3 regions of the Streptomyces flavusporus genome follow, and region 2 is predicted to be linked to each of the others. Evidence: riboswitches for the same ligand, from Rfam matches in the RefSeq annotation. Region 2 holds a riboswitch; each other region holds the start of a gene.

Region 1 (3,254 bases), 1.1 Mb from region 2:
CGCCGCCGGCTGGCTGGCACCGGCCATGCCGTTCGCGCTGGGCTCGATGCGGGCGCGCCGGCTGGCCAGGGAGTACGCCGGGCACCACCTGGGGAAGCCGGCCGCGCGGGCGGTGGCGCAGTACGAGGCGTACGCGACGTCGCTGGCGTTCCTACGGCATCGCGGGCGCCGGGGCCGGGCCGGCGCGGACTTCGTCGTACGGGAAGGCGAACTGCTGTGGGAGCTGTGGCGCCGACGGGAGGTGGCGCGGCCGGCGCTGGAGTATGCGGCGCGGGTCACGGCTCCGCCGGTACCGGTGGCTGTGCCGCCCTGGCCGATGACGGCACCGTATCCCGCATACCAGCCGTATCCCCAGTACCAACGGCATCCCGCGTACAACCCGTACCAGTCGTAGCGGCGCGCCGAGCGATCGGCGCCATGAGGTCCCGGCAACAGCCGTTCCGCACACACCGCGAACCGGCAGCCCTGACGTCGGGGGGGTTGCCGTCAGGACCGCCGGGGTTCGAAAGGAGCGGCTGTCAGGGGTTGAGGCCCTTGCTCTGCAGCCAGGCCAGCGGGTCGATGCCGCTGCCCGCACCGTCGGGGTGCACCTCGAGGTGCAGGTGAGCCCCGGTGACGTTGCCCGTGGCGCCCACGCGCCCGATGACCTCGCCCGTGGTGACCTTCTGGCCGACGCTGACGTTGATGGACGACTGGTGGGCGTACCAGATCTCGGTGCCGTCGTCGAGGGTGAGGACGGTCTTGTAGCCGTACGACCCGTTCCAGCCGGCCTCGGTGATCGTGCCGCTGTGCACGGCCTTGAGCGGCGTGCCCGTCGGCGCGGCGAAGTCGAGGCCGGTGTGGTAGCCGGAGGACCACAGGGCACCGGCCTGACCGAAGCTCGAGGTGATGGTGTACGAGGAGGTGGGCAGCGCGTACTGCTTGGCCAGCTGGGCGAGGCGCTCGGCCTCGGCCTTCTGGCGGGCCTCCTCCTCGGCCTTCGCCTTCGCGGCGGCGGCCTTGGCCTCGGCCTCCTTCTCGGCCTTGGCGGCGGCTTCGGCGGCGGCCTTCTCGGCGGCGGCCTTGGCGGCGGTGGCGGCCTTGGTGTCGACCTGGTCCTGCTGCTGTTCGGCCTGGGCGATGATGCGGGTGCGCAGCGCCTCACCGGCGTCGGTGGTGCCCTGGGCGGTGTCCGCGGTGGTCACGCCGAGGCCGCTGAGCGGAGCGGTGGCGGTCTCGGCGGAGGTGTCGGAGTCGGCGGAGTCGTCGGAGATCAGCGCGCCCACGGCCGGCAGGTCGGGCATCGAGATCGACACCGGCGGCTTGCCGGTCTGCGCGCTGGCCATGCCGCCCGCGCCGACCGCGGCTATGACGCCGACGCCGAGAACCGTGGAGCTGCGGGCGAGTCCACCGCCGCGCTGCTTGGAGACGCGATGCCGGCCGCGTACGGGGCGGAGGGACTCCGCGGTGGGGTTCCACTCCTCCCAGGGACCCTCGTCGGTGCGCTGCCCGCCGTAGACGACGGTGTCGCCGGAGCGCTGGGGCGGCACGAAGGGGGCTTCTGGGGCAGGCCGGTTGGACGCCACGTAGGCGTACTCCTTTCCTTCCTTCTCGCCTACCGGGTTAGCTGACGGGTTCGGAGCAGGAAGGTCTCCTACGCGCGTAAATCAGCCGTGCTACCACGGCGACTTACGCCCGATTCACCCCAAGTTGGTGGTTCCCCGGTTCCCTTACGGGATTCGGCGCGTGCGCACGGAGCCGACTCTTGTGACGGCTGGGACGACCGCGCTGCGTTATCGGACGTTAATAGAAGCGGGGCGTGAATTCCAAGCGGTTCCACTTGATCTTTAACGATTTCCGGCCGGACGTACAGGCCCATGAACGGCGAAAATCGGGCGAGTTGACCACGCTTCAAAGGCGTCACAGTTTCTGACTGTATGTCAGTTGTTATGCGGAGGGCGTTCGCCCGATCACGTCCGGTTACGGTCGTCGTACGGCGAGCAGAGCCATGTCGTCGGTCATCCCGCCCCCGGAGTGCCGACGCACTTCTTCGGCCAGAGCGCCGAGCAGCTCGCCGGGTCCGCGGAAGGTGCGGCCCGCCAGTCGCCCCGCGGGGTCGTAGAACCTGCCGTGCGCGTCGCGGGCCTCGGACAGGCCGTCGGTGTGCAGCAACAGCATCGCCCCGTCCGGAAAACGGGACTCCTCCACACGGGCCGGCCAGGCGCCCAGATCGCCCATGCCGAGCGGTAGCGCGGGTTCGCGGGCGGGCAGCGGACGTACGGCGCCATCGGCACACAGCAGCAGCGGCGGCGGATGACCGCGGTTGAGGATCCGTACGACCCCGTCACCGGGCGGCAGCTCGGCGAGTACGGCGGTGGCGAACCCCTCGGTGGCCTCGACGCCGTCGCGCCGCGCGGCCTCGCGCGTCAGCGCCCGCTCCAGCCGCTCGGCGACCCCCTGAAGCGTCGCCTCCTGCTCGGCGGCCTCCCGGAACGCCCCGATGACCACGGCGACGGCCCCCACCGCGCCCATCCCCTTGCCCCGTACGTCGCCCACGACGAGCCGTACGCCGTGCGGGCTGTCCTGCACCGCGTACAGGTCGCCGCCGATGAAGGCGTCCGCCTGGGCCGCCTCGTAGCGTGCCGCGATGTCGAAGCCGCCGATCCGCCCGAGGGGTTCGGGCAGCACCGCGCGTTGGGCGGCCTCGGCGATCTTCCACGCCGAGTCGAGCCGGGCGTGGCTGCGGCGTACCAGCGCATTGATGAGCACGGCCAGCACGGCGACCGTCGTCACGGTGACGAGCTCGGTGAGCGCGTCGACGCGCAACGCCGTGCCGTACCGGATGTGCAGCCCGAGCGCGACGGTGACGGACGCGATGCCGGTGAGGATCGTGGCCCGCCGGGACAGCAGCGGGGCGGCGACCAGGGGTGCGGCGGTGAACAGGGGGGCCGCGGTGTAGGGGCGGGGTGTGACGTAGTCGTAGACGCCGCCGGTGACGAGCAGCAGCGCGGGCAGCGCCCGGACGAAGGTGCGCGCGTACGAGATCCGCCGCGCCTCGCTCCGGCCGGCCTGCAGGCGCGCGGCCTCACCGCCGAGCCCGTGGCCAGGGACCGTCTCCTCAGGCAACCGCCCGCCCCCTCGGGCGTACGGCGCCTCTCCTTCAGCCTCCGCAGGCCGCACCCTCGTCTCCCGCCACGCACGTCCACGCACCGCCTCGTCCGTCCAGGTTTTCCGGAGCGGGGGCGGGGGGCGAGCCGGATGGACCGACCGGATGA
Region 2 (3,254 bases):
CAGCCGTTCGAACGCCTCCGCCTGCACCCGCACGGCCTCCGGACCGAGGTCGGCCAGGATGTGCGAGGCACGGGCGAAGAGGAAGTCGCCGGTGAGGACCGCGACCGAGTTGCCCCAGCGGGCGTTCGCGCTCGGTACCCCGCGCCGTACCTCCGCCTCGTCCATCACGTCGTCGTGGTACAGCGTCGCGAGGTGGGTCAGCTCCACGACCACGGCCGAGGGCACGACCCCGGGCGCGTACGGGTCACCGAACTGCGCGGCGAGCATCACCAGCAGCGGGCGGAACCGCTTGCCCCCGGCCCGCACCAGGTGCTGCGCGGCCTCCGTGATGAACGGGACCTCGCTCTTGGTTGCTTCGAGCAACCCTTCCTCGACAGCCGCCAATCCGGCCTGGACATCGGCTTCCAGAGCCTGGTCCCGCACGCTCAGCCCGAACGGCCCGACGACGGTCACGAGGGGTCTCCTGTCTGCTGGTGTCTACCGGCGGTTACGCGGTTTGTCGATACGTCGCTGCCTTCACTCAAGTCAGCGTATCCGGTCACGTTTCGATCACCGAGGGCGCCCGGGGTTACAGGCCGGGCTGTATCGGATCACGAACGGTATGTTTTCGATCAGTTGATACGAGCAATTATTTATCGACTTAAGCCGAATAGGTGAGCTTTGCCCCTTGTCGCCCTCACCGCGCCGTCTCGCCTCCGGCCATTCGGGCGACCTCGACACCCATGCGTACGTCCTTACACCCTTCCCCTGCGAGATGACCCTGACCTCCAATGGGGTGATTTGCGCAGAAGGTGGAAAGGCCCCCTTCCACTGCACTTGGGAGAAGCGCATCCCATACACGGCTGACTGATAGGCACTTGAACCCATTGCCCGATTTGCCACTCTTGCACCCACGCGTGACGTGACTCACCTTCACCTGTCCACAGGTTTCACACAGCCGGCGGCCATCCGGCTTTCCCGGCTTGCGAGTTGAGCCTTGACAGATGCAAAGGATCAAGCTGACAAAACACCCAGATGAAGATCAAACAGCATGTTGCGTGAACCCGCTACTTGTTTCCGACATGTGCTCTCGCATACGTTCCGGGCCAGTCGGGCGGACGCCGAATCCTGCCGCCGCCCGGTACCACCGATGACGAGACCACTCACGCACGGCAGGAGCGGGGGACCCAGGTAAGTCGCCGCGCCGGACGTCGTACGACGCACCGGAACGGCTTGGGGTGAAGTTGCGCTCGCAAGGGCGCGGCCGGGCACCTCCCAGCCCGAACCCGACAGCTCACCTCGCAGGCGAAGGAGAGGAACAAGCCCATGCCTGCAAACGGTCAGCCCCGCACTCGCACCGCCCGCATAGCCCGCAAGCTCGTGGTCGCCGGCACCGGCGCGGCCGTGCTCGCCCTGCCGCTCATCGGTGCGAGCACCGCATCGGCCGCCACCCCCGCCGCGGTGACCGCGAAGACCGCCACCACGGCGTACTCCGACAACCTCGACGGCTGGATCCGCGAGTCGCTCGCCATCATGGCGCAGCACGGAATCCCGGGCTCCTACAACGGCATCTACCGCAACGTCATGCGCGAGTCGTCCGGCAACCCGGCCGCCATCAACAACTGGGACTCCAACGCGGCCAAGGGCACCCCGTCCAAGGGCCTGCTCCAGGTCATCGACCCGACCTTCGCCGCGTACCACGTGCCCGGCACGGCCTACGACCCGTTCGACCCGGTCGCCAACATCACCGCCGCCTGCAACTACGCGGCCGACCGCTACGGCTCGATCGACAACGTCTTCGGCGCCTACTGATCCCTTCGCGCCTACTGAATCTTCGCACCCACCGAGGGCCTGCGCCCGCCGAGCCGCTGCGGGCGCCGGCCCTCGGTGAGGAGCCGTTCGAGGACGACGGCGATGCCGTCGTCCTCGTTCGAGAGGGTGATCTCGTCGGCCACCGCCTTCAGTTCGGGGTGCGCGTTGGCCATGGCGACGCCATGGGCGGCCCAGTCGAACATCGGGATGTCGTTGGGCATGTCACCGAAGGCGATGGTGTCCTCGGGGCGCAGCCCCAGATGCCGGGCCGCCAGCGCCAACCCCGTCGCCTTGGTGATGCCGGACGGCTGAAGCTCGACCGTCCCAGGCCCCGACATGGTGACCGTCGCGAGCGAACCCACCACCGAGCGGGCCACCGACGCCAACTCGTCGTCGGACAGAGCGGGATGACGCAGCAGCACCTTGCTGATGGGCTCGCACCACAGGTCGTCACGCCGGCCGACCCGTACCGCCGGCAACGTCGGGCGCGGCATCCGATACCCCGGCTCGATGAGCGTCAGGCCATCGACGCCGTCCTGGTCGACGGCCGCATACACCGTGCCGACCTCCGCCTCGATCTTGCCGAGCGCGGTCTCGGCCAGTTCCCGGTCCAGGGTGACCGACCACAGCAGACGGTCCACGCCGACGTCGTACAACTGCGCGCCCTGCCCGCACACCGCGAGCCCCACGCCGCCCAGGAACTTCAGCAGCGGCCGCACCCTGGGCGCGGGCCGGCCCGTCACCACCAGATACCGGGCACCGGCCGCCGAGACCCGCGCGAGCGCGGTGAGCGACCGGTCGGAGACCGTGTCGTCGCCGCGCAGCAGCGTTCCGTCCAGGTCGGTGGCGATGAGGGCGTACGCGGCGCGCTCGGCATATGCGATGGGTGCGGCCATGATCAGAGAATACGGACACCACACCCACGCCGTTCATCCCCAACTCCCTTCCAATCCTCCGCTTTTCAGTGGTCCGGCCCCTCGGTGCCGGCCGTCGGGCGGGTGAAGGCGCGTTGCGGACAGCGGGTCACGGACAGCGGGATGAGGTCAGGGGTATACACGACTCCTCCATTCCGGACATTACGGACTCTTTGTGCGCTTAAGTCACTGCCCAAGACGGCCGCCGCAGCCGTAACGTGTGCCGCGACCGCATGGACCGTACGTACGAAAGTGAGGCAGCACCCCGATGCCCCCCTTCGATGTCCCCGAGGGCGACCCCTTCGGTCCGCACAACCTTCCGTACGGCGTTTTCTCACCCGCCGGGTCCACCGAACGCACCGTCGGCGTCCGCCTCGGCGACCACGTCCTCGACGCCGGCGCGGCAGCACTGGCACTCGGCTCCCCGTATGCCGCCCTGCTGGCCCGGCCCACCCTGAACCCACTGCTCGCCGCCGGCCGCACCGCCTGGTCGGACGTCCGGCGGGCGCTGACCGCCTGGGTGACGGTGCCGTCCCACCGCGAAACCCT
Region 3 (3,254 bases), 2.8 Mb from region 2:
GCGAGGTTCGTGTACTGGAAGTCACCCTCGGCTCGGCGGTCCGCGAGCAGTACGGCGAAGCGGTCGGCCCAGCCGACGAACGCCCCGCCGGGGCCGGGGTCGCCTACGCCCTCGGTGAAGCTGTCCCCCACCGCCACGTACGACCCGATCACTGATCTGCTGTCATTCTTCGAATCGTCTGCCACGTCGGGACATGATTCCGCGTCGAATGTGACCTACGCGACCGTAGGAAGGGGTTGACGGTCGGTGAGATAAGCCACTGCCAAAGGATTGGTCAATTGCGGAATAACCCCTGCGTCCGCACACACCGAAGGCCGGACCCGGGGATCGGGGTCCGGCCTTCGGTGTGTGCGAGGCGCGTGCGTCAGCCGACGGAGACTCCGTGCGAGCGGAGGTACGCGACCGGGTCCACGTCCGAGCCGTAGTCCGGAGTGGTGCGAATCTCGAAGTGCAGGTGCGGGCCGGTCGAGTTGCCGGTCGAACCCGAGAAGCCGATCTGCTGGCCCGCGGTCACGGTCTGGCCGCTGGAGACGGACAACGAGGACAAGTGGGCGTACTGGGCGTAGTAGCCGTCGGCCAGCTTGATGACGACCTGGTTGCCGTACGCACCGGCCCAGCCCGCGGAGACGACCGTGCCGGCGCCCACGGCCTTGAGCGGGGTGCCCGTCGGGGTGACGAAGTCGACGCCGGTGTGGTAGCCGCTGGACCACATGCTGCCCGCCACCTTGTAGGCGGTGCTGACGGCGGCGCTGTCCACGGGGGCGGAGAAGCCGGTGGAGGTGCCGGCGGCGGTCTGGGCGGCCGTCGACGCGTTCGACGAGGAGGACTCGGCGGACGACGACTGGTCGGACGACTTCGCCGAGGACTCCGTCGAGTTCGACGACTCCGACGACTTCGACGACTTCGACGCCTCGGAGGACTCAGACGACTCCGACGAAGAGGAGGAAGGAGACGAAGGGGACGACGGCTTGTCCGTGCTCGCCGCGGCCTTCTTGCCGATCGTGAGCTTCAGGCCGGGGTGGATCAGCGACGGGTTGTCGCCGACGACCTCACGGTTGTCCTGGTAGAGCTTCTGCCAGCCACCGCTGACGTTCTGCTCCTCGGCGATCTTCGCAAGGTAGTCGCCGACCTTCACCGAATAGGTCTTCACACCGGCGTTCTTCGCGGCGGACTTCTTTTCGGCGGCCTTCTTCTGAGTGGCGGCCTTCTCTGCGGCGACCGACTGAACGGCGCTTTCCGGAGCGGACTGCGCAGTGGCGGCATGGGCGCCGGTGGCCCCCATCAGCGGGAGGGCGAGTGCGGCGCCACCGGTTCCGGCAATGGCGATGGAACGGGTGAAACGCTGGATCTTCGGACGGCGGTGCTTACCCTTCGCGGGCATGGCGAATTCCTCTCCGGCGCCTGCGAGGTGAGCTGTCGGGTGCGGGCTGGAGATGCCCGGCCGCGCCGAAACGCGGCTGTACCCCTAGCCGTTCCGGAGACCGGAACAGGCATTTGTACCTGTGGGTCCCCCGCTCCTGCCGTACACGGGTGAGTTTGCGCGGGCACCGGGCGGCGGCAGGATTAGGCGTCCGCCCGGATCGGTGTGGAACGTAAGCGACCGAGACGCAACGGGACAAGCAAGAGGTTCCGCGCGAACGCCTACTTCTTGATCAGTTCACCGAATTCACGGTCACCCTCCGTGAATTCCGGAAACGTCACATTCCGCAAATGCCCTTGAAAAGCGCTTGAATTACGTGGACATGACGGGCGACTCACGGTCACGGATATGACGCTGCTCACGTGACGTCGCTCCAGGTTCCTTTATTCCCGACCGAGTTGGAATGAAGAGGTCAATTCGGACAGAAGAGTCAGATGCGGCGCAGTCGGAGAACCGTCGCATCGAGGTCACCCCGCAGTCCGGTGCGCAGTCCGTGGTGCAGCAGCACGGCACCCCGGTGCACTTCGCCCGTTTCGCGGCATTCGTACGACGCGGTGGGGTCGAGACCGCGCAGCCGCAGCGCCGGGACGGGTTCCCCGTAGCTCTGCGCCTGAAGCCATGCGAGTACGACGGCCTCGTCGCCACGTACGTACTGGACGGCGCTCAGCCCACCCCGTGGCGGCCGCAGCCGGTGGAGGTCCCCGCGCTGCACGAGTGGCCGGATCTCCTTGTAGAGCGCCACCCAGTCCCGGGCCTCCGCGAGTTCCTCGTCGGCCCACCGGGTGAGGTCGCCCCCGACGCCGAGCACCCCGGCCATGGCACTGACGAAGCGGAAGCGCAGCGAGCTGATCCGGCCGTTGAGCTGGGTGTTGGGACTGTCGGTGACCCAGGCGGCCATCATGCGCGCGGGGTGGATCTGACTGAAGCCGTCCTGGATGGCGAGCCGATCGAGCGGATCGGTGTTGTCGGAGGCCCACACCTGGTCGGTACGGCTCATCACACCGAGGTCGATGCGACCGCCGCCACCCGAGCAGGACTCGAAGGCGACACCGGGGTGGGCCGCCCGCAGCCGGTCCAACAGGGCGTACACGGCGCGCACATGGTCGACCCACAGTCGCTGCGGATATGGCTCACCGGGCCAGCCGGCATCGGTGAAGCAACGGTTGAAGTCCCACTTGACGTAGTCGATCGGGGCGCTGGACAGGAGCCCGTGCAGCTGCTCCCAGAGGTAGTCCTGCACATTCTCCCGCGCGAGGTTCAATACGAGCTGATTGCGAAGTTCTGTCCGCTTTCTCCCGGGTTGGAACTGCACCCAGTCCGGGTGGGCGCGGTACAGCTCGCTGTCGGGATTGACCATCTCGGGCTCGACCCAGATCCCGAACTGCATCCCGAGGGCGTGCACGTCGTCGGCGAGCGGCTTGAGTCCGGTCGGGAAGCGGTCGGGGTTGGGTGTCCAGTCGCCGAGCCCGGCGCGGTCGCTGGTGCGGGTCCCGAACCAGCCGTCGTCGACCACGAACAGCTCGACGCCGATCGCCGCGGCCCGCCGGGCGAGCGCCCGCTGCTGCTCCTCGCTGATGTCGAACTCGGTGGCCTCCCAGGAGTTGAACAGCACCGGCCGGTCCCGCTCGGCGTCCGGAATGACGTACGCCCGCTGGTAGGCGTGCCAGGCGCGGCTGGCACCGCCGAAGCCGCCGTCGCTCCAGAGGCCGGCGAAGACAGGGGTGGTGAAGGACTCCCCCGCCGCCAGCCGCAGCAGGCCGGAGTCGTCGTAGCCGGCTCCGCCGGTGATCTGCACGCGCGCGTCCGGCAGTTGTGCGACGGCGATCCGCCACGA

The links. A riboswitch is a leader RNA that binds a small molecule or an ion and turns the genes downstream of it on or off. The one in region 2 is predicted to bind cyclic di-AMP.
Region 1: another riboswitch for cyclic di-AMP. It lies ahead of ACKTSN_RS24720 (M23 family metallopeptidase); the one in region 2 lies ahead of ACKTSN_RS19480 (transglycosylase SLT domain-containing protein).
Region 3: another riboswitch for cyclic di-AMP. It lies ahead of ACKTSN_RS06550 (M23 family metallopeptidase); the one in region 2 lies ahead of ACKTSN_RS19480 (transglycosylase SLT domain-containing protein).

Annotation. Positions count from the first base shown of each region.
Region 1 covers NZ_CP176503.1:5,208,713-5,211,966, reverse strand. The annotation lists gene ACKTSN_RS24725 (PrsW family intramembrane metalloprotease) at 1-394, shown strand, start outside; gene ACKTSN_RS24720 (M23 family metallopeptidase) at 519-1,565, opposite strand; cyclic di-AMP (ydaO/yuaA leader) riboswitch at 1,577-1,734, opposite strand; gene ACKTSN_RS24715 (PP2C family protein-serine/threonine phosphatase) at 1,960-3,159, opposite strand.
Region 2 covers NZ_CP176503.1:4,122,368-4,125,621, forward strand. The annotation lists gene ACKTSN_RS19475 (polyprenyl synthetase family protein) at 1-453, opposite strand, end outside; cyclic di-AMP (ydaO/yuaA leader) riboswitch at 1,130-1,302, shown strand; gene ACKTSN_RS19480 (transglycosylase SLT domain-containing protein) at 1,306-1,791, shown strand; gene ACKTSN_RS19485 (HAD family hydrolase) at 1,803-2,687, opposite strand; gene fahA (fumarylacetoacetase) at 2,974-3,254, shown strand, end outside.
Region 3 covers NZ_CP176503.1:1,306,191-1,309,444, forward strand. The annotation lists gene ACKTSN_RS06545 (SGNH/GDSL hydrolase family protein) at 1-152, opposite strand, end outside; gene ACKTSN_RS06550 (M23 family metallopeptidase) at 365-1,381, opposite strand; cyclic di-AMP (ydaO/yuaA leader) riboswitch at 1,384-1,543, opposite strand; gene ACKTSN_RS06555 (alpha-galactosidase) at 1,851-3,254, opposite strand, start outside.